DNA from 2 places in the Enterobacter ludwigii genome. Region 1 is predicted to be linked to the other one. Evidence: predicted binding sites of a transcription regulator. Region 1 holds the regulator's gene; the other holds the start of a gene.
What was found. Region 1 encodes sigma-54, which starts transcription at its own class of promoters, with help from an activator protein. Its sites were predicted from a motif close to GTTGGCACANNTTTCGCTNT; they were not measured.

Region 1 (12,076 bases):
CTTGCTGGAAAGCGGGTGCAAACGACGGGTATCGCTGTAGCGACGGATCAGAGTATTGCGGTCTGCATCGAGGAACAGCAGCTGAGGCGAGAATGAATCAGGCAGGTTGCTCATTGCCTGTTCAAAGATTTCTGGCGATTCAGGCATGTTACGAACGTCGATACTGACGGCGGCAGAGATTTGCCTCTCCGCAAGCGTGCGTGCCAGGTCGGGCAGCAGCACGACCGGCAGGTTATCTACGCAGTAAAACCCCATGTCTTCCAGCGCGCGCAGGGCCACGGATTTCCCGGACCCTGAACGGCCACTGACAATCATCAGCACCATGTTCCGTTTCTCCTCAGGACAACAGATGTGAAGGCCATCTCCTGGTTATGCATCATCCTGATTGCCTTCTGCTTCAGTGATAATTTGATATAGCTCTTCATCACTTTGGGCTGCGCGCAGTCGACGGCAAATGGTTTTATCGGCCAGGCGTTTTGCGACCAGCGAAAGCGTATGCAAATGGGTTTTCGTCTGGTCGGCAGGCACCAGCAGCGCGAAGAGGAGATCGACGGGCTGATTATCGATGGCATCGAAGGCGATAGGCGTCTCCAGCTGCACAAACACACCGACGGCACGCAGGGTGTCCTCTTCCAGTTTGCCGTGCGGGATCGCGATGCCGTTGCCGATGCCGGTACTGCCCATTTTTTCACGGGTCAGGATCGCTTCGAACACGACCTGCGGCGGCAGGCCCAGCTGTTTTGCGGCCAGTTCACTGATGATCTCCAGCGCACGTTTTTTGCTCTGGCAGTGAACAGCACTGCGCGTACATTCCTGGTTAAGGACATTGCTCAGTTGAAGAGCGGAATCGTTGTTCATCATAATTTCACCTAAGCGCTAACTGTACAAACGGCCTGTTGTGTTTCACAACAGGCCTTCCTGCACCCGTTAACTGCCCGGACAATTAGTGTTGTTTCAGTTTGTCTTTATGTTTATTGAGCTGTCGTGCAAGCTTATCAATCAAGCCGTCGATAGCAGCGTACATGTCTTGCCCTTCCGCACTGGCATGGAGCTCACCCCCGTTGACATGCAGGGTCGCATCCGAGATATGAGTCACTTTCTCCACTTTCAATACAACATAGACCTGGTTGATCCTTTCGAAATACTGCTCGAGTTTCGCGAATTTAGCATTCACAAAATCACGTAAAGCCTCAGTAATCTCGACGTTATGTCCTGTGATATTGAGCTGCATAGTGTCTTCCTTATCGGTTGTGTCAGACCAGCTGTTTACGCTGGTTAGACGGCGGAATGGATAAAGACTCTCGATACTTCGCAACAGTTCGGCGTGCCACCATAATACCCTGGTCGGACAGTATGGTGGTTAACTTACTGTCGCTCAGTGGCTTCGCGGGGTTCTCCGCGGCGATCAACTTCTTCACCAGGGCGCGAATGGCCGTTGACGACGCTTCACCGCCGCCCTCGGTATTCACATGGCTGGAGAAGAAATACTTAAGCTCAAAAATACCGCGTGGGCTGTGCAGATACTTCTGCGTGGTCACGCGGGAAATGGTTGATTCATGCATCTCGACGGCCTGGGCGATATCCGCCAGCACCATCGGTTTCATATACTCTTCGCCCTGCTCAAAGAACGCCTGCTGCTGTTCGACAATACAGCGGCTTACGCGGAGCAGCGTATCATTTCGGCTCTCCAGACTTTTGATCAACCATCGCGCTTCCTGCAAATTGCTACGAATGTATTGATTATCGGAGTCGTTACGCACGCTGGTGCACATGGAGGCATACTGCTGGTTGATTTGCAGGCGAGGGATGCTGTCTGAGTTCAGTTCAACGACCCAGCGGTCATTGTGTTTTCTGACCAGCACATCCGGGATGACGTACTCGGGTTCGCTGGTCTGAATGGACTGACCGGGGCGCGGATCGAGGGACTGAATCAGATTGACCGCCTCTTTCAGCACCTCTTCTTTCAGGCGCGTGACGCGCATCAGGCTGCGGAAATCGTGGTTGGCCAGAAGATCCAGATGGTCGCTGATGATCAAGCGGGCTTCATCAAGCCATGGCGTCTCTTTACTGAACTGAGAAAGTTGGATAAGCAGGCAGTCGCGCAGATCTTTTGCGGCCACCCCAACCGGATCGAAACGCTGAATGCGCTTCAAAACGGCTTCTATCTCCTCGAGTTCAATCTCTTCGTCACCCATGCTTTCCAGAATTTCGTCCAGCGTGACGGTCAGATAACCGGTGTCATCCACGGCATCGACAATGGATGTCGCTATCGCGCGGTCGGTATCGGAGAAGGGGGTAAGTTCCACCTGCCACATCAGGTAATCCTGCAGTGACTGGGTAGTTTCACCCTGATAAACCGGTAGCTCATCGTCCTGGTAGTCTGCACGCGTACCGGAAGGGGTTCCGGCGGTGTAGATTTCATCCCAGCTGGCATCCAGCGGAAGCTCGTCCGGCATCTCTTTTTGTTCGAGCGCATCGGCGGTGTCGAGTGCTTCAGTATCCTGCGACTGCTGGGTATCTACCTCTTCATGAAGATCGGCTTGCTCCAGCAACGGATTGCTATCCAGCGCTTGCTGGAGCTCCTGCTGGAGTTCTAAGGTGGACAGTTGCAACAGGCGAATCGCCTGCTGTAGCTGCGGCGTCATCGCCAGTTGTTGGCTGAGCCGTAATTGCAAACCTTGCTTCATGTTCAGAGCATTTTTCTCCGGTTCGGCGTTACATTACCTCTACCCTATCAGAGTCTGAAGTCTTCCCCAAGGTAGACACGCTTAACATGATCATCTTCGAGGATCTGCTGCGGCGTACCGTGGGCGATCAGATTGCCCTGGCTCACGATGTATGCGCGTTCGCACACGGCCAGCGTTTCACGGACGTTATGGTCAGTGATCAGTACGCCAAGCCCGCTGTCGCGCAGATGCTCAATGATACGTTTAATGTCGATAACGGAGATCGGGTCAACGCCTGCAAACGGTTCATCCAGAAGGATAAATTTCGGGTTTGCAGCCAGCGCACGTGCAATCTCAACGCGACGGCGTTCACCGCCGGACAGCGCCTGACCGAGGCTGTCGCGCAGATGTTCGATATGGAACTCTTCCATCAGCTCGTTAGCCCGGTCCTGACGCTGTTCGCTGGTCAGATCGTCACGAATTTGCAGGACGGCCATCAGGTTATCAAAGACGCTCAGGCGGCGGAAAATGGAGGCTTCCTGCGGCAGATAGCCGATACCGCGACGCGCACGCGCATGCAGCGGCAGAAGACTGATATCTTCATCATCAATGACGATGTTGCCTGCATCGCGCGACACAATGCCAACGACCATGTAGAAGGTTGTGGTCTTGCCCGCACCGTTAGGGCCAAGCAGGCCTACAATTTCGCCGGAGTTGACGGTCAGACTGACATCTTCTACGACACGGCGGCCCTTATAGGCCTTCGCGAGATTTTTTGCAGTTAATGTTGCCATAACGAATTAGTTACTCTTCTTCTGTGCCGGGGCCTGACCCTTACCTTTGTCCTGCAGCTGCGACGGAACCAGCACGGTGGTTACGCGTTTGCCTTTCTCGCTGGAGGCCTGCATTTTTTGCTCTTTCACCAGATAGGTGATCTGGTCGCCGGTGATGTTGCTGTCCAGCTGTTCCAGATAAGCGTTACCGGTCAGGATGACCAGGTCCTTTGCCAGCTCATAGTGCATATGCGTGGCGCGGCCTTTCACGGGTTTGCCGTTATCCTGCATCTGGTAGAAGGTTGCCGGGTTGCCATAGCCATCAATGATCTCTTTGCCTTGCTCGCCACCGGGACGGGTAACGACCACTTTGTCGGCGTTGATTTTGATGGTGCCCTGGGTCATGACGACGTTACCGGTAAAGGTAACGACATTGCCTTGCATATCAAGCGACTGCGTGTCGGACTCGATATGGATAGGCTGGTCAGTATCGCCCGTTACAGCAAGCGCGGGAAGACTGGTCGCCAGCATCGCACTGGCGATAATTACTTTAAGGCTGAGTTTGTTTGTTTTGAATTTCATAGGAGGTTCTAACCTTTTCAATCAGCTCGGCGTTTTTGCTGCGTAAGTTCCCGCGCATTCTTAAACCGCTGGAATTAAATGTTGTGCCATACAGTGTGACCAGATCCTGCGACGTCACGTCCTGGGTCACGAGGTTGATCTGTGCATTATCCGTCGTGATTTTGCGCAGTTGTGAGTCAGCGGTCAGGGCGTTGACTTCAACGTGGCCATACAGATAAAGCATACGGTCATTCGTCAGTTTTGCCCGGTCAGATTTAATCGACCACGTCGGCACTTTGTCTTTATCAAACGTGGTCATGACAGGCTGGGTAAACCACGAAATACCGTCATCTGAAAAATATTCAACATGCTGGGCAATCAGGCGATAGTTCAGCGCACCTTCCGGGCTGTAGACCACGGTGTCACTGTGATCGCTTTTATAAGTTGGCTCGCTCGTATTGACCACTTCCGTCTGCGTATCGTCGCGATCGGCAAGGTTCACGCCAATCAATACCAGTGCGACAAGCGAAAGCAGAATGATAACCCAACGTCTGGTTTTACTCATATCGATTGCCCTTTGGCCTCATCAAGCTTGCCCTGCGCCAGCAAAAGCAGATCGCAGACTTCACGTACGGCACCACGGCCACCGTTGATATGGGTGACATAGTCAGCGCGCGGGATCAGCAGCGGATGCGCATCGGCCACGGCGATACTCAGACCGACTTCAGCCATCACCGGCCAGTCAATCAGATCGTCCCCGACATAGGCCACGTTTTCCGGCGCGACGGCCAGTTTACCCAGTAAATCGTTGAACGCCGCCATCTTATCGGACTGACCCTGATACAGATGGGTAATGCCTAACGTTTCACAACGGTCTTCTACCAGTTTAGCTTTCCGACCGGTGATGATGGCAACGTCGATGCCTGATGTGAGCGCACAACGAATACCGTAGCCATCGCGAACGTTAAACGCTTTCAGCTCTTCACCATTATTGCCCATGTAAATCAGGCCATCAGAGAGTACCCCATCCACATCCAGGATGAGCAGGCGAATGTTTTCCGCCTTTGCCATCATATGGGTACTGACCGGACCATAACAGGTTGCAAGGGATGCACCCGCATTACTCATTGTCTTATCCTTCATTACACTACGCCTGCGCGCAGCAGATCATGCATATGTACCACACCCAGCAACTGGTCGCCATCGGCAACCATCACTGAGGTGATATGACGGGACTGCATCAGGTTCAGCACATCCACCGCCAGCGTGCCCGGACGAACACGGATACCGCCGGACGTCATCACATCAGCGATGCCCAGCGTGCGAACATCAACACCCATGTCGAACACGCGGCGCAGGTCGCCATCGGTGAAGATCCCCTGGATCTTCATCAGGTCGTCGCACACAACCGTCATACCCAGATTCTTGCGGGTGATCTCCAGCAGCGCATCGCGCAGGGAGGCCTCTTTACTGACGTGAGGGATCTCATCGCCAGTGTGCATAATATCGTTAACCCGAAGCAGAAGCTTACGCCCGAGCGCGCCACCTGGGTGGGAAAGCGCGAAATCTTCCGGGGTAAAACCGCGGGCTTCCAGCAACGCAACGGCAAGCGCATCGCCCATGACCAGCGCAGCGGTCGTGCTGGACGTTGGAGCAAGACCCAGCGGGCAGGCTTCTTTAGGCACTTTCACGCACAGGTGAATATCCGCCGCGCGCGCCATGCTACTTTCCGGGCGGCTGGTCATGCAAATAAGCGGAACCCGCAGCCGCTTCAGCACGGGGATCAGCGCCAGGATCTCATTAGACTCACCGGAGTTCGACAGCGCGATGACGATATCCTGCGGCGTTACCATGCCCAGATCGCCGTGCGCGGCTTCCCCCGGGTGTACAAAGAAGGAAGAGGTTCCGGTGCTGGCAAACGTTGCTGCCATTTTGCGCCCAATGTGACCGGACTTGCCCATGCCCATCACCACGATTTTACCGGCACAGTAGAACATCTTCTCACATGCCAGACTAAAATCCTGATTAATGTACTGATCTAACTGCGCCAGACCTTCACGTTCAATCTCCAGAACCTCTTTGCCTGCTTTCTGAAAGTCAAAACCCGGCTGCAATTCTATTTGCGACATAATGCGTTTCCGTTTACCCAGAGAGAAGAGGCGAAAGCCAGTACAGCATCGCCATCCATACGATAAATCCACCCGTCAGCAGCGCCCCTGCGCCTTTGCCGATCTGTCGTTGCCGCCGCCAGCAGAGCAGGGCAAAAATGACGCTGACCAGCAACATCACCCCGTAATCGCGTGAGAATGCCAGGGGGTTAAAAGGCCCGGGCGTTATCAGGGCCGGCAGGCCCATCACGATGGCGATATTAAAAATGTTTGAACCGATAATATTGCCTATGGCAATGTCATCTTCACCTTTACGTGCCCCTGCGATAGCGGTGGCCAGTTCCGGCAGACTGGTGCCAATGGCAATGACCGTCAGGCCAATGGTGAGCTCACTCATGGCGAAATAGTTCGCCAGCACCGTGGCGTTATCGACGACCATGCGCGTGGCCATCGGCATGATGATCAGCGCGACGCCGAGCCACAGCAGCGCTACAGGCAGCGTGCCTTCACGCGGGAGTTCGGCGACCTGCTCTCGCGTCAGGCTATCCTGGCCCTGTTTTTCTGCCAGACGGGCGATTTTAACACTATACAGCAGCCAGATAACGGCCAGCGCCAGCAAGAAAATGCCGTCACCGTAGCTCAGTACGCCATCATAAAATACGCACCCTGCCAGCAGGCTTACGATTAACATTAGCGGCAATTCACGGCGCAGAACATCAGAATGCACGCGAAATGGATGGAGCAGGGCCGCAAGGCCAAGGATCAGTAAGATATTGACGATGTTGGAACCAATCGCGGTGCCGACGGCAAGGTCTAACTGACCGTGCAGTGATGCCGTGACAGAGACGATGATTTCAGGAAGCGAGGTTCCGACACTGACCACGGTCATCCCGATGACGACAGGCGGTACGCCAGTCAGGCGGCACAGGATAGATGCAGCAAATACCAAACGGTCAGCACTGTAGACCACCAAAAGTAAACCAATTATTAACAGTGCTGTTGCTAAAAGCATCAAAAGTCCTTTCTTCAGGTATACTCGTCGGTCCATCGCGCAGGAATGGAATGGCAGGACTGCATACAGTCTGAGGCGTAACGAATTCCTAATTTTGACTTTATGCGCCGGAAAAGTAAAACAAATGCCAGCTTTCGCTAACCTCAACGGCTAATATTCTGTAAAAATGCTGAGTTTAGGGCTGATTCAGTCTGCATGCTTAACGTGAGCAGGGTAAGAAAGGAACCATAAATGAGCCAAACTATGGCGAATTTAGTTGATGTCCGGGGTGTGAGTTTTTCTCGCGCCAACAGATTGATATTCGATGATATTTCGTTGACCGTACCGCGTGGCAAGATCACTGCCATCATGGGGCCGTCCGGGATCGGTAAAACGACCCTGCTGCGCCTTATTGGTGGCCAGATCCCACCCGATAGCGGTGAAATCCTCTTTGACGGCGAAAACATCCCCGAGATGTCACGATCGCGCCTGTATACTGTTCGTAAACGCATGAGTATGCTTTTCCAGTCGGGAGCGTTGTTCACGGACATGAATGTCTTTGATAACGTGGCCTATCCGCTGCGCGAACACACCCGTCTGCCGCCAGAGCTGCTGAAAAGTACGGTGATGATGAAGCTTGAAGCCGTGGGACTGCGAGGGGCTGCAAAACTGATGCCCTCAGAGCTGTCCGGCGGTATGGCACGTCGTGCCGCGCTGGCACGCGCCATCGCCTTAGAACCCGATTTAATCATGTTCGACGAACCGTTCGTCGGGCAGGACCCTATCACGATGGGCGTGCTGGTGAAGCTCATCTCTGAACTGAACAGCGCGCTCGGCGTAACCTGTATAGTGGTTTCTCACGATGTACCGGAAGTGTTGAGCATCGCCGACTATGCCTACATTGTGGCAGACAAAAGGATCGTTGCGCATGGCAGCGCTCAGGCGTTGCAGGAAAACTGCGATCCGCGTGTACGGCAGTTCCTCGACGGCATTGCGGATGGGCCTGTGCCATTCCGCTATCCGGCGGGCGACTATCGTGACGATTTACTGGGAATAGGGAGTTAAGCCACTGATGCTGTTAAATGCATTGGCCGCTCTTGGACACCGTGGCATAAAAACCATCAGGACGTTCGGGCGTGCCGGATTGATGTTGTTCAACGCGCTGGTCGGCAAGCCGGAATTTCGTAAGCATGCACCGCTACTGGTGCGGCAGCTCTATAATGTCGGCGTGCTGTCGATGCTCATCATCATTGTCTCCGGTCTGTTTATCGGCATGGTGCTGGGGCTGCAGGGCTACCTCGTTCTGACGACCTACAGCGCCGAAACCAGCCTCGGCATGCTGGTGGCGCTGTCGCTGCTGCGTGAACTGGGGCCGGTAGTGGCGGCGCTGTTGTTCGCCGGGCGTGCAGGGTCGGCATTGACCGCTGAAATTGGCCTGATGCGTGCGACCGAGCAGCTTTCCAGCATGGAGATGATGGCGGTCGACCCGCTGCGTCGCGTGATCTCGCCACGCTTCTGGGCGGGGGTGATTTCCTTACCGCTCCTGACGATCCTCTTTGTCGCCGTGGGTATCTGGGGCGGCTCGCTGGTTGGCGTTCACTGGAAGGGCATCGATGCGGGCTTCTTCTGGTCGGCCATGCAGGACGCCATCGATCTGCGAATGGATCTGGTTAACTGTCTGATTAAAAGCGTGGTATTTGCCATTACGGTTACCTGGATCGCCTTGTTCAATGGCTATGATGCGATCCCGACCTCGGCGGGCATCAGCCGTGCAACTACACGTACTGTCGTACATTCGTCGCTGGCCGTACTGGGTCTGGATTTTGTGCTCACCGCACTGATGTTTGGGAATTGAGTTCATGCAAACGAGAAAAAATGAAATTTGGGTCGGCGTGTTCCTGTTACTGGCGTTGCTGGCCGCGCTGTTTATCTGCCTGAGAGCGGCGGATATCACGTCTGTGCGCACCGAGCCGACTTATCGCATTTATGCGACCTTTGATAACATCGGCGGGCTGAAGGCGCGCTCGCCGGTACGTATAGGCGGGGTGGTCATCGGACGTGTCTCTGACATTACGCTTGATGAGAAAACCTATCTGCCGCGCGTGTCGATGGATATTGAAGAGCGTTACAACCATATCCCGGACACCAGCTCGCTTTCTATCCGCACGTCCGGCCTGTTGGGTGAGCAATATCTGGCGCTTAACGTCGGTTTTGAAGACCCGGAGCTGGGAACGACTATCCTTAAAGACGGTAGCGTAATCCAGGATACGAAGTCCGCGATGGTACTGGAGGATATGATTGGTCAGTTCCTTTATAACAGTAAAGGAGATGATAAGAAGTCCGACGCTGCCCCGGCGCAGAGCGAAGATCCTGCCAGTGTCGCACCGACACCAGGCACGACGAATTAATTTCAGGAGAAGTCATTCATGTTTAAACGACTGTTAATGGTTGCCATGCTGGTCATTGCCCCTCTCACCGCGGCGCATGCTGCGGATCAGAGTAACCCGTACAAACTGATGGATGAGGCTGCGAAGAAGACCTTCGACCGGCTTAAAAACGAACAGCCGAAAATTCGTTCCAATCCTGATTATCTGCGCGACGTGGTTGATCAAGAGCTGCTGCCGTACGTGCAGATCAAATATGCGGGTGCGCTGGTTCTGGGCCGTTATTACAAAGACGCGACCCCGGCGCAGCGCGACGCCTATTTTGCCGCGTTCCGTGAATACCTGAAACAGGCTTACGGTCAGGCACTGGCGATGTATCACGGTCAGACCTATCAGATTGCGCCAGAGCAGCCGCTGGGCGACGCGACTATCATTCCTATCCGCGTAACGATTATCGATCCTAACGGCCGTCCGCCAGTACGCCTGGACTTCCAGTGGCGTAAAAACAGCCAGACCGGTCACTGGCAGGCCTATGACATGATTGCGGAAGGGGTGAGCATGATCACCACTAAACAGAACGAGTGGAGTGACCTGCTGCGCACCAAAGGCATTGATGGCCTGACCGCACAGCTGCAGTCTATCTCGCGTCAGAAAATCTCTCTGGACGAGAAGAAGTAATGTCGGATCAACTGAGCTGGTCGCGTGAGGGTGAGACGTTGAAGCTGACGGGTGAACTCGACCAGGATCTGCTGAACCCGCTCTGGGACAAACGTTTTGAAGCGATGCAGGGCGTGACGGTTATCGATCTGAGCGGCATTTCACGGGTGGACACGGCAGGCGTCGCGCTGCTGGCCCATCTTGTTGCCGTGGGGAAAAAGCAGGGGACAAGCGTTACGCTGCACGCGGCGAGCGATAATGTGGTCACCCTGGCCCAGCTCTATAATCTCCCTCAGGACGTACTGCCTCGTTAATATTTTCAGTGCGTTACTTCTGAAAGCCCTGACAGATTCATCGTCGGGGCTTTTTGCTTGTTTAAGACGACGCCACTTTGCTCTAAGATGTTGGGCTTGTTTTCACTATCAGATGATTAAGAACCCATGGAAAATCATGAAATCCAGACAGTGCTGATGAATGCACTCTCCCTTCAGGAAGCCCACGTCACTGGCGATGGCAGTCACTTCCAGGTTATTGCTGTGGGTGAGATGTTCGACGGTATGAGCCGTGTGAAGAAACAGCAGGCTGTATACGCGCCGCTGATGGAATACATTGCGGATAACCGCATCCACGCCCTGTCGATTAAAGCGTTCACCCCTCAAGAGTGGGCACGCGATCGCAAACTAAACGGTTTTTGAGTTGTGGGCGACACGCCCGCAGCACGGTTGAATTTATAAGAGAGCACACAATGGATAAATTTCGTGTACAGGGGCCAACGCGTCTCCAGGGCGAAGTCACAATTTCTGGCGCAAAAAATGCCGCGCTGCCCATCCTCTTTGCTGCGCTGCTCGCGGAAGAGCCGGTAGAAATTCAGAACGTACCGAAGCTGAAAGATATCGACACCACCATGAAGTTGCTCAGCCAGCTGGGCACCAAAGTTGAGCGTAACGGTTCCGTCTGGATCGACGCCAGCAATGTAAACAACTTCTCTGCACCTTACGATCTGGTGAAAACCATGCGTGCATCCATCTGGGCGCTTGGCCCGCTGGTGGCACGTTTTGGTCAGGGTCAGGTTTCCCTGCCGGGTGGCTGCGCAATCGGTGCACGTCCGGTTGACCTGCACATCTTTGGCCTGGAGAAACTGGGCGCCGAGATCAAACTCGAAGAAGGTTATGTTAAAGCGTCTGTGAATGGCCGCCTGAAAGGCGCGCACATTGTCATGGACAAAGTGAGCGTTGGTGCCACCGTCACCATCATGTCTGCGGCAACGCTGGCAGAAGGTACTACCATCATCGAAAACGCCGCGCGTGAACCGGAGATTGTGGATACCGCGAACTTCCTCGTGGCGCTGGGTGCGAAGATCACCGGCCAGGGCACCGACCGTATCACCATCGAAGGCGTTGAGCGTCTGGGCGGCGGCGTGTATCGCGTCCTGCCAGACCGTATCGAAACCGGGACGTTCCTGGTTGCTGCCGCGATTTCAGGCGGGAAAATTACCTGCCGCAACGCGCAGCCAGATACCCTGGATGCGGTGCTGGCGAAACTGCGTGACGCAGGCGCTGATATCGAAATCGGTGAAGACTGGATCAGCCTGGACATGCACGGCAATCGTCCAAAAGCGGTAAACGTGCGTACAGCTCCGCATCCTGCTTTCCCGACCGATATGCAGGCGCAGTTCACCCTGTTAAACCTGGTGGCGGAAGGGACGGGGTTCATTACCGAGACCATCTTTGAAAACCGCTTTATGCACGTACCGGAACTGATCCGTATGGGCGCACATGCTGAGATCGAGAGTAATACCGTGATTTGCCACGGCGTTGAGAAACTGTCTGGTGCTCAGGTGATGGCAACCGATCTGCGTGCATCTGCAAGCCTGGTGCTGGCGGGTTGTATTGCGGAAGGGACGACGGTCGTTGATCGTATTTATCACATCGATCGT
Region 2 (12,076 bases), 1.1 Mb from region 1:
ACCAGAAACGCGGAATGCGTCAGCATCCTGAGTTTCTTCAACGCGCAGCGCAACGTTGTGCACCAGCTCTTTGTTCAGGCGGTCAAGGATCTGACGAGAGGTAACGAATTTACCTTCTTTGCCACAGAACGGAGAGGTGTTGACGTTGAAGAACATGGTTACCGTTGGCTCATCAACAGACAGGGCTGGCAGCGCTTCCACATTCTGCGGATCGCAGATGGTGTCAGAGATGTTCAGCTCGCCCAGACCGGTAATCGCGATGATGTCGCCCGCTTCAGCCAGTTCGCTGTCGATACGCTCCAGACCCAGGTGAGTCAGCACTTTGCCCACTTTACCGTTACGGGTTTTGCCTTCGCTATCGATGATAGTAACCTGCTGGTTCGGCTTCACTTTACCGCGTTTGATGCGGCCGATACCGATAACGCCAACGTAGTTGTTGTAGTCCAGCTGGGAGATCTGCATCTGCAGCGGACCATCAAGATCAACATCCGGAGCCGGTACGTGATCGACAATCGCCTGATACAGCGGAGTCATGTCTTCCGCCATATTTTCGTGATCCAGACCCGCGATACCATTCAGCGCCGAAGCGTAAATGATAGGGAAGTCCAGCTGCTCGTCGGTCGCGTCGAGGTTAACGAACAGGTCGAACACCTGATCAACAACCCAGTCAGGACGCGCGCCCGGACGGTCAACCTTGTTGATAACAACAATAGGTTTCAGGCCATGGGCAAATGCTTTTTTGGTCACGAAGCGCGTTTGCGGCATTGGGCCGTCAAATGCGTCAACCACCAGCAGCACGGAATCCACCATGGACATCACGCGCTCAACTTCACCACCGAAGTCGGCGTGCCCTGGGGTATCAACGATGTTGATACGGTAGTCATTCCATTTGATAGCGGTGTTTTTCGCGAGGATAGTAATCCCACGCTCTTTCTCCAAATCGTTGGAGTCCATCACACGCTCTTGAGTTTCGGCACGAGCATCAAACGTACCGGACTGCTGCAGCAGCTTATCAACCAGGGTGGTTTTACCATGGTCGACGTGCGCGATGATGGCGATGTTACGCAAATTTTCGATCACAACTTTGCCTCAGGCATTAGAAATAGCGCGTTATTGTACACGGATTAATCGCACTACAAAACAGGATCACAAACATCCCCCGCAAACAAGTATTGCAGAGATGCTTTGTGATCGCTTTCACGGAGCGTAAAAAGGGCACTTTAACGAAAATTGCACCAATATGGTGCTCAGTGTTCACACTGAAGCACTATACTGGTGCAACATAACCATTGTGGTGCAGCACTTTTGCACTATGGTGCGCATGATAACGCCTTTTTGGGGTGTTTTAAAAGTTGGCACAGATTTCGCTTTATAAAAATACGGCAAAAAAATGGCACACAGCCAGCCCAAGACAGAAATTGAAGACCTCGTTACCACGACGACAATGACCAATCTGGAGAGTTAAGTATGTCCGCTGAACACGTTTTGACGATGCTGAACGAACATGAAGTGAAGTTTGTTGATCTGCGCTTCACCGATACCAAAGGTAAAGAACAGCACGTCACTATTCCTGCTCATCAGGTAAACGCCGAATTCTTTGAAGAAGGCAAAATGTTTGACGGCTCCTCCATTGGCGGCTGGAAAGGTATCAACGAATCTGACATGGTTCTGATGCCTGACGCTTCCACTGCGGTCATTGATCCGTTCTTCGAAGAACCAACCCTGATCATCCGTTGCGACATCCTCGAGCCAGGCACACTGCAGGGCTACGACCGCGACCCACGCTCCATCGCGAAACGCGCTGAAGAGTACCTGCGTTCAACCGGTATCGCAGACACCGTACTGTTCGGGCCAGAACCAGAATTCTTCCTGTTTGATGACATCCGTTTCGGTGCCTCTATTTCTGGCTCCCACGTTGCCATCGACGATATCGAAGGTGCATGGAACTCCGCCACCAAATACGAAGGTGGTAACAAAGGTCACCGTCCTGGCGTTAAAGGCGGTTACTTCCCGGTTCCTCCGGTCGACTCCGCTCAGGACATCCGTTCCACCATGTGTCTGGTGATGGAAGAGATGGGCCTGGTGGTTGAAGCTCACCACCACGAAGTGGCGACTGCGGGTCAGAACGAAGTGGCAACCCGCTTCAACACCATGACCAAAAAAGCAGACGAAATTCAGATCTACAAATACGTTGTGCACAACGTTGCGCACCGTTTCGGTAAAACCGCGACCTTCATGCCAAAACCAATGTTTGGCGATAACGGTTCCGGTATGCACTGCCACATGTCTCTGTCCAAGAACGGAACCAACCTGTTCTCTGGCGACAAATATGCCGGTCTGTCTGAGCAGGCTCTGTATTACATTGGCGGCGTAATCAAACACGCTAAAGCGATCAACGCCCTGGCGAACCCAACCACTAACTCCTACAAGCGTCTGGTCCCAGGCTACGAAGCACCGGTAATGCTGGCGTACTCTGCGCGTAACCGTTCTGCTTCTATCCGTATCCCTGTGGTAGCGTCTCCTAAAGCGCGTCGTATCGAAGTTCGCTTCCCGGATCCAGCTGCTAACCCATACCTGTGCTTCGCAGCACTGCTGATGGCGGGTCTGGACGGTATCAAGAACAAGATCCACCCAGGCGAAGCCATGGACAAAAACCTGTACGACCTGCCGCCAGAAGAAGCGAAAGAGATCCCACAGGTTGCAGGCTCTCTGGAAGAAGCCCTGCAGGCGCTGGATGCAGACCGCGAGTTCCTGACTGCAGGTGGCGTGTTCACTGACGACGCTATCGATGCTTACATCGCCCTGCGTACTGAAGAGAACGACCGTGTGCGTATGACGCCACACCCGGTTGAGTTCGAACTGTACTACAGCGTTTAAGTTTCAATGAGTTTCGCGCGCCCTTTTACGCGCGATCTCACAAGCTTTTATTTGTTGCCGTGGAAACTTTCAGCCCATCTCCGGATGGGCTTTTTTCTCCACCAACAAACTGATCTCACGCGCTTTTTACGACGAAAAAGCTATACTGCACTAAATTAGTGCAACCAACTCCAGGAGACTGCTGAATGGCAACTGGCACGCTGCCCGATGCTGGGCAGATCCTCAATTCTTTGATTAACAGTATTTTGCTGGTCGACGACGAGCTGGCCGTACATTACGCCAACCCGGCGGCGCAGCAGCTGCTCGCCCAGAGCTCACGCAAACTGTTTGGCACCCCGCTTCCGGAATTATTGAGCTATTTCTCGCTGAATATTGGCCTGATGCAGGAAAGTCTGCAGGCCGGTCAGGGCTTTACCGATAACGAAGTCACGCTGGTGATCGACGGGCGCTCACATATTTTATCGCTTACCGCACAACGGCTTCCTGAAGGGCTGATCCTGCTTGAAATGGCGCCGATGGATAATCAGCGCCGCCTGAGCCAGGAACAACTTCAGCATGCCCAGCAAATTGCCGCCCGTGACCTGGTGCGAGGCCTGGCGCATGAAATCAAGAACCCGCTGGGTGGCTTACGCGGTGCGGCACAACTCCTGACCAAAGCGCTGCCCGACCCTGCGCTGGCGGAGTACACCAACGTCATCATTGAGCAGGCAGACCGCCTGCGTAACCTGGTTGACCGTCTGCTCGGGCCGCAACAGCCCGGCATGCATGTCTCAGAAAGTATTCATAAAGTGGCTGAGCGGGTTGTGAAACTCGTCTCAATGGAGCTGCCGGAGAACGTCACGCTGGTCCGTGATTACGACCCAAGCCTGCCGGAACTGGCGCATGACCCGGATCAGATTGAGCAGGTCTTGCTGAATATTGTGCGTAATGCCCTGCAGGCACTGGGGCCGGAAGGGGGCGAAATTATTTTGCGCACCCGCACCGCGTTCCAGCTCACACTGCACGGCGTGCGCTATCGTCTGGCTGCTCGCATCGACGTTGAGGACAACGGGCCGGGTATTCCGTCGCATCTTCAGGACACCCTGTTCTACCCGATGGTCAGCGGTCGCGAAGGCGGTACCGGCCTGGGGTTATCCATTGCCCGTAGTTTGATCGATCAACACTCTGGAAAAATTGAATTTACCAGTTGGCCGGGACATACCGAGTTTTCGGTTTTCCTGCCGATTAAAAAATAAAGGTGACGTTTATGCAACGAGGGATAGTCTGGGTAGTCGATGACGATAGCTCCATCCGTTGGGTGCTTGAACGCGCGCTCACAGGGGCAGGATTAAGCTGCACGACGTTTGAGAGCGGCAGCGAAGTGCTCGACGCACTCACCACCAAAACGCCGGATGTGCTGCTTTCGGATATTCGCATGCCGGGAATGGACGGGCTGGCGCTTTTAAAGCAGATCAAACAACGCCATCCTATGCTTCCGGTCATCATAATGACGGCGCATTCCGACCTGGACGCCGCGGTGAGCGCCTATCAGCAAGGGGCGTTCGATTACCTGCCCAAACCGTTTGATATTGACGAAGCGGTCGCCCTGGTTGAGCGCGCGATCAGCCACTACCAGGAGCAGCAACAGCCTCGTCACACGCCTGACTTCGGGCCCACGACGGACATCATTGGCGAAGCGCCGGCCATGCAGGATGTGTTTCGTATCATTGGCCGTCTGTCACGCTCGTCCATCAGCGTACTGATTAATGGCGAATCGGGAACCGGTAAAGAGCTGGTAGCGCATGCCTTACATCGCCACAGCCCGCGGGCAAAAGCACCGTTTATCGCTCTAAATATGGCAGCCATCCCAAAGGATTTAATTGAATCCGAACTGTTTGGCCATGAGAAAGGGGCTTTTACTGGCGCGAATACCATTCGCCAGGGTCGCTTCGAGCAGGCTGACGGTGGAACACTCTTCCTGGATGAAATCGGCGATATGCCGCTGGATGTCCAGACCCGTCTGCTGCGCGTGTTGGCCGACGGACAGTTTTATCGCGTAGGTGGCTATGCGCCGGTGAAGGTTGACGTGCGCATTATTGCCGCGACGCACCAGAATCTGGAGCAGCGCGTCCAGGAAGGTAAATTCCGTGAGGATTTATTCCATCGCCTGAACGTGATCCGCGTTCATTTGCCACCGCTACGTGAACGCCGTGAAGATATTCCCCGCCTGGCGCGTCATTTTCTGCAGGTCGCTGCCCGTGAGCTGGGCGTGGAAGCCAAGCAGTTGCACCCGGAAACCGATGCCGCCCTCACCCGTCTGGCGTGGCCGGGCAACGTGCGTCAGCTGGAAAACACCTGTCGCTGGTTGACCGTAATGGCCGCCGGACAGGAAGTCCTGATTCAGGATTTACCGGCTGAACTGTTTGAAGCGACTGCGCCAGAAAGCAGCACCGGACATGCATTGCCGGACAGCTGGGCGACGCTGCTGGCACAGTGGGCCGATCGCGCGCTGCGTTCCGGTCATCAAAACTTGCTGTCTGAAGCCCAGCCCGAGATGGAGCGCACGCTGTTGACCACCGCACTCCGCCATACACAGGGCCATAAGCAGGAAGCGGCACGCCTGCTGGGATGGGGACGTAATACCCTGACGCGTAAGCTGAAAGAGCTTGGCATGGAGTGATCTTTACCCTTGTGTAAAGGTTATTAATTGAGCGCAAATTGCTGCTATTTTGCGCTTTACTGTATCAATGATTTTTGTATGATCGTGCCCGGAAAGTGAGGGTGATCATCATGCTGGAAACATTAGTGAATATGCTCTCAAGTGGAGCAGCTGAAAGCCACACGCCACAAACAGCCGTTGCTGCTGTGCTGTGCGCGGCGCTGGTTGGGCTGTTTAGCTAGAGAGTCGCTAACAAAAAAGCCGGGTAGCGGCTTCGCCTTACCCGGCCAAATATTTTGGCACGTCTTAAATGACGCGTGAGAACTGCTGCAGACGCGCTTTCTGACGCAGATAGGCGTCGAAGCACATGCAGATATTACGAATCAACAGGCGCCCTTTGGGTGTCACGTCAATTGCACGTTCTGAAACATCCACCAGCCCATCTTTTGCCAGAGGCGCTAACAGCTTCAGGTCATCAGCAAAGTAATCGCTGAAATGCAGTTCCCACTGCGTTTCCACCTCGCTGAAATCAAGACGGAAGTTACAGATGAGCGCCTTAATCACATCACGACGGATGCAGTCATCGCGCGTTAATGCGATACCGCGCCACAGAGCGTTGCCCGCGTCATCTACCTGCTGATAGTAAAGCTTCAGCTCTTTCTGGTTCTGCGCGTAGCAGTCACCGATCATGCTGATGGCGGAGACGCCCATCCCCAGCAAATCGGTGTCGCCCTGGGTGGTGTAGCCCTGGAAATTTCGGTGCAGTACGCCTTCGCGCTGGGCAATAGCCAGCTCGTCATCCGGACGAGCAAAGTGATCCATGCCGATGAACTGATAACCGGCTTCGGTCAGCGAGGCGATGGTTTCCTGCAGAATATCCAGCTTCTGTTGGGCAGAAGGCAGGTCGGCATCTTTGATTTTGCGCTGAGCGGCAAACAGCGTCGGCAGATGCGCATAGTTAAAGACGCTCAGGCGGTCCGGGTTGAGTTCGGCCACGCGTTTCAGCGTGAAGGCGAAGCTCTCCGGCGTTTGCTTAGGCAGGCCGTAAATCAGGTCGATATTGGTCGACGTAAAGCCGATATCGCGGGCGTGGTTGAGTAAGGCAAAGATAAACTCTTCATCCTGCTCACGGTTCACCAGCCGCTGCACCTCTTTGTTGAAGTCCTGCACGCCCATGCTCAGGCGATTGAAACCTTCAGCGCGTAAGTGATCCAGTACATCCAGCTCAATTTCGCGCGGATCGACCTCGATCGAGATTTCAGCATCGTCGTTAAACCGGAAGTTGTTGCGCAGGAGCGTCATTAAACGGCTGATCTGCGCTTTATTCAGATACGTTGGCGTCCCCCCACCCCAGTGAAGCTGGCTGACGTGACGGCCGGCAAATAGCGGGGCACGGTGCAGAATCTCCTGCTCCAGCGCATCCAGATACTGATCGGCTTTATGTTGCTGACGGGTAACGATTTTATTGCAGCCGCAGAAGTAGCAGAGCTTGTGGCAGAACGGAATATGGACATAGAGCGACAGCGGACGCTCGGGGTAGCGCGCGACAGCCTGCTGAAACGCCGCTTCGCCGAAACTATCGGAGAACTCCAGCGCGGTGGGGTATGACGTATAACGCGGCCCGGAATAGTTATATTTCTGGATTAGGGCCAAATCCCAGTCGATAGTTGGTACAGACATGCTCACTCCTTCCGTTGGTGTCGCGTTCGCATACGGCGGCCCGTTCTGGCCCCATCGCGGGCCATCACTCGGGTGCGCAGCCACTTCTGTCGCCGCGACAACCGCCGTAGTTTAACGAATAACCACACCAGATAACATATAACCGGAAGGGTTATTAGCAGGACTATCGTCCCTGCCGGATGCAAATGTTAGTTTCCACCCTTCAGAAGACGCATCATATCTTCCTGCTTTTCGTCTTCTTCTTCATCTTCGTCATCGTCGTAAGACAGACCCAGCTTCTGCATCAGCTCATCAATGCGGTCCAGTTTGGCATCAACCCATGACTGCTCTTCGGCGGTCAGGGTTTCACCCTCTTCAAGACGTTCCAGCAGCGCGTCCAGGCGCTCATCGTTCTCCAGCAAATCCAGCTCAGCCTGCGGTGAAAGCATAGGTTTCTCGCTCTTTGGTTTGTGCTGCTTAGTGACCGGGGTGTCTGTCACGCCCAGTGGAACAGGTGTTTTACTGCCAATACGTGGGTCTTTCTGCTGCTTGTTTTTCGCAGAAGCGCCAGAAGCATCACCACCGTTTGCACGGCTACCCGCAGCATGACCGCGATGTTTTTTATCGCGTTTGCGATCGCGCGATTCCTGGTTCAGTTCTTCGCGCGTTTTGCGGTGTGCTTTTGCAGGGCGTTTGGCACCCGCAGCGGAGGTCGGTTTTTTCATGATGTTTTATCTTTAAGTCGTTTTCTTCAGTATAGAATTGCGGCGAAATCTAGCAGAAAGCAAGCAAAGAAAAAAGGCGACAGAGCAATCTGTCGCCTTTTTTCCTGACTCACAACCCTTAACGGGTCAGACATTCCGTGTTTGCCAACAACAAACCCTGTTTATCCCTTGGCTAATACCATCCGTGATACGGTTCCGTTTCCTGTTAAAACGCCTCCAGGCGTTGGTCATCCTGACAATCCTGCGTCTTCGCCTCCTGGCGCTCCTGACCCTAATCCTTAAGTCTGTTTCCTGTTGGCTTCCTCGCCCTGACGCACACTTTACCCTGTTCAGTTAAACTGACAAGCAACGAAACGGCACAAAAACGGATTTTCAGATAATTACCCGAGAATAAACTTATGATTTAAAACAATTTGGCTTTTTTAACGCCTGCGAATTCTCTGAAATCTCCCATAGTATTCATAGCCGATCTCTCACAACCGCCAGGGTTTTAACCTACAGGCACTGTGCAATCAAAAAAGTCTTTTGCCGGCATTCAGGTATAATCCCCCTCAGATTACGATTTTGGAGACGACCACGTGACTACCTGGAACTACCAACAGACGCATTTTGTCACCAGTGCGCCCGATATCCGCCACCTTCCTTCTGATACTGGCATTGAAGTGGCTTTTGCTGGCCGCTCTAACGCGGGCAAATCCAGCGCCCTGAATACGCTGACCAATCAGAAGAGCCTGGCGCGTACCTCAAAAACACCTGGCCGTACTCAGCTGATTAACCTGTTTGAAGTGGCAGAAGGCAAACGCCTGGTCGACTTACCAGGATATGGTTACGCGCAAGTACCGGAAGAGATGAAGATCAAATGGCAGCGCGCGCTGGGTGAATACCTGGAAAAACGCCAGTGCCTGAAAGGTCTGGTGGTGCTGATGGATATCCGCCATCCCCTGAAAGATCTCGATCAGCAGATGATCGACTGGGCTGTCTCAAGTGAGATAGCCGTGCTGGTACTGCTGACTAAAGCGGATAAACTGGCGAGCGGCGCGCGTAAAGCGCAGGTGAATATGGTTCGCGAAGCGGTGCTGGCTTTTAACGGCGACGTACAGGTAGAGCCGTTCTCCTCGCTGAAAAAGCAGGGTGTCGACAAGCTGCGTCAGAAGCTCGATAGCTGGTTCAACGAGCTGGAACCCGCGACGGAAGCGGAAGAAGAGTAATACCGAGCGCGGCGATGTCCGCGCTTTTTTTTGCCTGGATTTTTCTTTGCCGCAATAAAAAACGCCCCAGTCATTACTGACTGGGGCGGCTAAAATATTCAGCCAAATCCGATTACGTGAAGTAAAAGGTCTGAAAGATAGAACATCTTACCTCTGTACCCTACGCGAATAACTCTACCCCTTTTTTTGCTGTAGAAAAAGCACTTTTTGTAGTTTTTTTTCATTCTTTACATAGGGAATTCTAATGATCGTCACAAAACGCACTTTGTTATGTTGCTAACTTACATAAAAAGCGCGTTATTGGCAGAACCCTTAGTGAGCTTGATCCCAGTTTTCACCGCTGCCCACTTCCACCAGCAACGGCACGTCAAGCGTCATGCTGCGTTCCATCAGTTCGTGGATCTTCTTCGACACGGCGTCCAGATCATCTTTGTGGACTTCGAATACCAGTTCATCGTGTACCTGCATGATCATCTTCACGCGTGGCTTCTCTTTTTCCAGCCAGGCATCAACTGCGATCATCGCGCGCTTAATAATGTCTGCCGCCGTCCCCTGCATCGGGGCGTTGATGGCAGCACGTTCTGCACCGGCACGACGTGCGGCGTTGCTTGATTTGATGTCCGGCAGATAAAGGCGACGACCATCCAGGGTTTCGACGTAGCCTTTCTCCTTCGCCTGCGCACGGGTGCGTTCCATATATTCCAGCACGCCCGGATAACGCTCGAAGTAGAGATCCATATACTTCTGCGACTCTTTACGCGGAATGTTGAGCTGGCGCGAAAGGCCAAAGGCGCTCATGCCGTAGATCAGACCGAAGTTGATCGCCTTCGCACTGCGACGTTGCTCGTGAGTCACGCTGTCCAGCGGCAGCCCAAAGACTTCAGCCGCCGTTGCACGGTGGATATCCTTTCCTTCCGCAAAGGCCGTCAGCAGCCCCTTGTCGCGTGACAGGTGCGCCATAATACGCAGCTCAATTTGCGAGTAGTCGGCCGAGACGATCAGGTAGTCGTCTGGCGCGATAAACGCCTGACGGATACGACGGCCTTCTTCATTACGTACCGGAATGTTCTGCAGATTTGGATCGGTCGAGGAGAGACGACCGGTCGCCGCCACAGCCTGATGATACGAGGTATGCACGCGGCCCGTTTTAGGGTTGATCATCAGCGGAAGTTTATCGGTATAGGTAGACTTCAGCTTCGCCAGACCACGGTACTGGAGAATCACTTTTGGCAGCGGGTAATCCAGCGCCAGTTCCTCAAGCACTTCTTCAGACGTTGATGGCGCGCCGCCAGGGGTTTTCTTCAGCGGCTTAATTCCCTGTTTTTCAAACAGGATGGTCTGAAGCTGTTTCGGAGACGAAAGGTTAAACGGTTCGCCGGCAAGCTCATGCGCCTTCTGCTCAAGCTCGGTCAACCGCTGCGCCAGTTCTCCAGAGTGGTTATGCAGCACCGTCGGATCAATTTTTACGCCGTTGCGCTCAATGCGCGAGAGCACAGGTACCAGCGGCATCTCAATGTGCTGGAACACGTTCAGCGGACCTTCGTGCTTCTGCAGTTTTGGCCACATCTTCAGGTGCAGTTGCAGCGTGACATCGGCGTCTTCGGCCGCGTAGCGACCCGCTTCTTCCAGGGCAATCTGATTGAAGGTGAGCTGGTTTTTACCTTTTCCGGCAATCTCTTCAAAGGTAATGGTCTTATGCTTGAGCCAACGGTCGGATAAGGAGTCCATATCGTGACGACCCGCCACGCTGTCGAGAATGTAAGATTCCAGCATGGTATCGAACGCAATGCCGCGCAGCTCAATGCCATAGTTTTGCAGAATGCCGCGATCATATTTGAGGTTTTGCCCGACCTTAAGCGCCTTGTCATCTTCCAGAATCGGCTTCAGCAGCTCCAGCACACGCTCACGCGGGATCTGATCAGGCGCATCGAGGTAATCATGTGCAACGGGCACATAGGCCGCCATTCCCGGCTCCGTCGCAAATGACAGGCCGACCATATTGGCCGAGATGTTATCGAGGCTGTCGGTTTCCGTGTCGAAGGCAAAGAACGGCGCTTTTTTGAGTTTCTCAATCCACGCCACCAGCTGTGACTCTTCAAGGAGGGTTTCGTAGTTGTCGAAAGAGAGCGCGATGGCCTCTTCTTCTGCCAGCTCTTCGGCATCAACGACAATCGTCTCCTTTGGCTTAGCGGCCGGTTTGGCCCCTTTTGCCTGCAGCCATTTACCGGCTTCCACGTCAGTGGTCCAGCGCTTAAATTCGTATTTCTTAAACAGGATTAGCAGTTCGTCTGCGGAAGGCTGCTGCACTTCCAACTGCTCACAACCCAGTTCCAGTTCAACATCGGTTTTAATGGTTGCCAGCTTATAGGAGAGATAAGCCACCTCTTTGTTCTCTTCCAGCTTTCCGGCCATGGTTTTTGCACCACGGAAGGAGAGCCCGGCGATTTTGTCCGGCTCCGCGTACAGCGTATCCAGCCCACCCAATCCCTGAAGCAGCGCCTGGGCGGTCTTTTCACCCACGCCAGGTACACCTGGGATGTTATCCGAGGAGTCGCCCATCAGCGCGAGGAAGTCGATAATCAGCTCTGGCGGCACGCCATATTTTGTGACCACCTCTTCAGGCCCCAGGATGGTGTTGGTCATGGTGTTAATCAGGGTGATACCTGGCGTTACCAGCTGCGCCATATCTTTATCCCCTGTACTAATCAGTACCGGACGACCCATTTTTTCTGCTTCACGTGCCAGCGTACCTATTACGTCATCGGCTTCGACCCCAGAGACGGCCAGCAGCGGCAAGCCCATCGCTTTTACCATCGCGTGCAGCGGTTCAATCTGCGCACGCAGATCGTCAGGCATTGGCGGACGGTGAGATTTGTAATGCTCAAAAAGCTCGTCGCGGAAGGTTTTACCTTTCGCATCAAACACCACTGCCGCATGGGTTGGCTGGTACTGAAGGATCAGGCTGCGCA

Region 2: a site for sigma-54 is predicted at 1,352-1,371, ahead of glnA (glutamate--ammonia ligase). Genes of this name have one in related genera too.

Annotation. Positions count from the first base shown of each region.
Region 1 covers NZ_CP017279.1:4,217,933-4,230,008, forward strand. Annotated here, with positions in the region: gene rapZ (RNase adapter RapZ) at 1-324, opposite strand, end outside; gene ptsN (PTS IIA-like nitrogen regulatory protein PtsN) at 370-861, opposite strand; gene hpf (ribosome hibernation promoting factor) at 944-1,231, opposite strand; gene rpoN (RNA polymerase factor sigma-54) at 1,254-2,687, opposite strand; gene lptB (LPS export ABC transporter ATP-binding protein) at 2,735-3,460, opposite strand; gene lptA (lipopolysaccharide ABC transporter substrate-binding protein LptA) at 3,467-4,021, opposite strand; gene lptC (LPS export ABC transporter periplasmic protein LptC) at 3,990-4,565, opposite strand; gene kdsC (3-deoxy-manno-octulosonate-8-phosphatase KdsC) at 4,562-5,128, opposite strand; gene kdsD (arabinose-5-phosphate isomerase KdsD) at 5,143-6,129, opposite strand; gene BH714_RS19805 (calcium/sodium antiporter) at 6,143-7,120, opposite strand; gene mlaF (phospholipid ABC transporter ATP-binding protein MlaF) at 7,352-8,164, shown strand; gene mlaE (lipid asymmetry maintenance ABC transporter permease subunit MlaE) at 8,172-8,954, shown strand; gene mlaD (outer membrane lipid asymmetry maintenance protein MlaD) at 8,959-9,507, shown strand; gene mlaC (phospholipid-binding protein MlaC) at 9,526-10,161, shown strand; gene mlaB (lipid asymmetry maintenance protein MlaB) at 10,161-10,454, shown strand; gene ibaG (BolA family iron metabolism protein IbaG) at 10,581-10,835, shown strand; gene murA (UDP-N-acetylglucosamine 1-carboxyvinyltransferase) at 10,886-12,076, shown strand, end outside.
Region 2 covers NZ_CP017279.1:3,167,500-3,179,575, forward strand. Annotated here, with positions in the region: gene typA (ribosome-dependent GTPase TypA) at 1-1,080, opposite strand, end outside; gene glnA (glutamate--ammonia ligase) at 1,468-2,877, shown strand; gene glnL (nitrogen regulation protein NR(II)) at 3,063-4,112, shown strand; gene glnG (nitrogen regulation protein NR(I)) at 4,124-5,536, shown strand; gene BH714_RS24105 (YshB family small membrane protein) at 5,647-5,757, shown strand; gene hemN (oxygen-independent coproporphyrinogen III oxidase) at 5,822-7,195, opposite strand; gene yihI (Der GTPase-activating protein YihI) at 7,384-7,899, opposite strand; gene yihA (ribosome biogenesis GTP-binding protein YihA/YsxC) at 8,478-9,107, shown strand; gene spfP (small protein SpfP) at 9,206-9,253, opposite strand; gene polA (DNA polymerase I) at 9,420-12,076, opposite strand, start outside.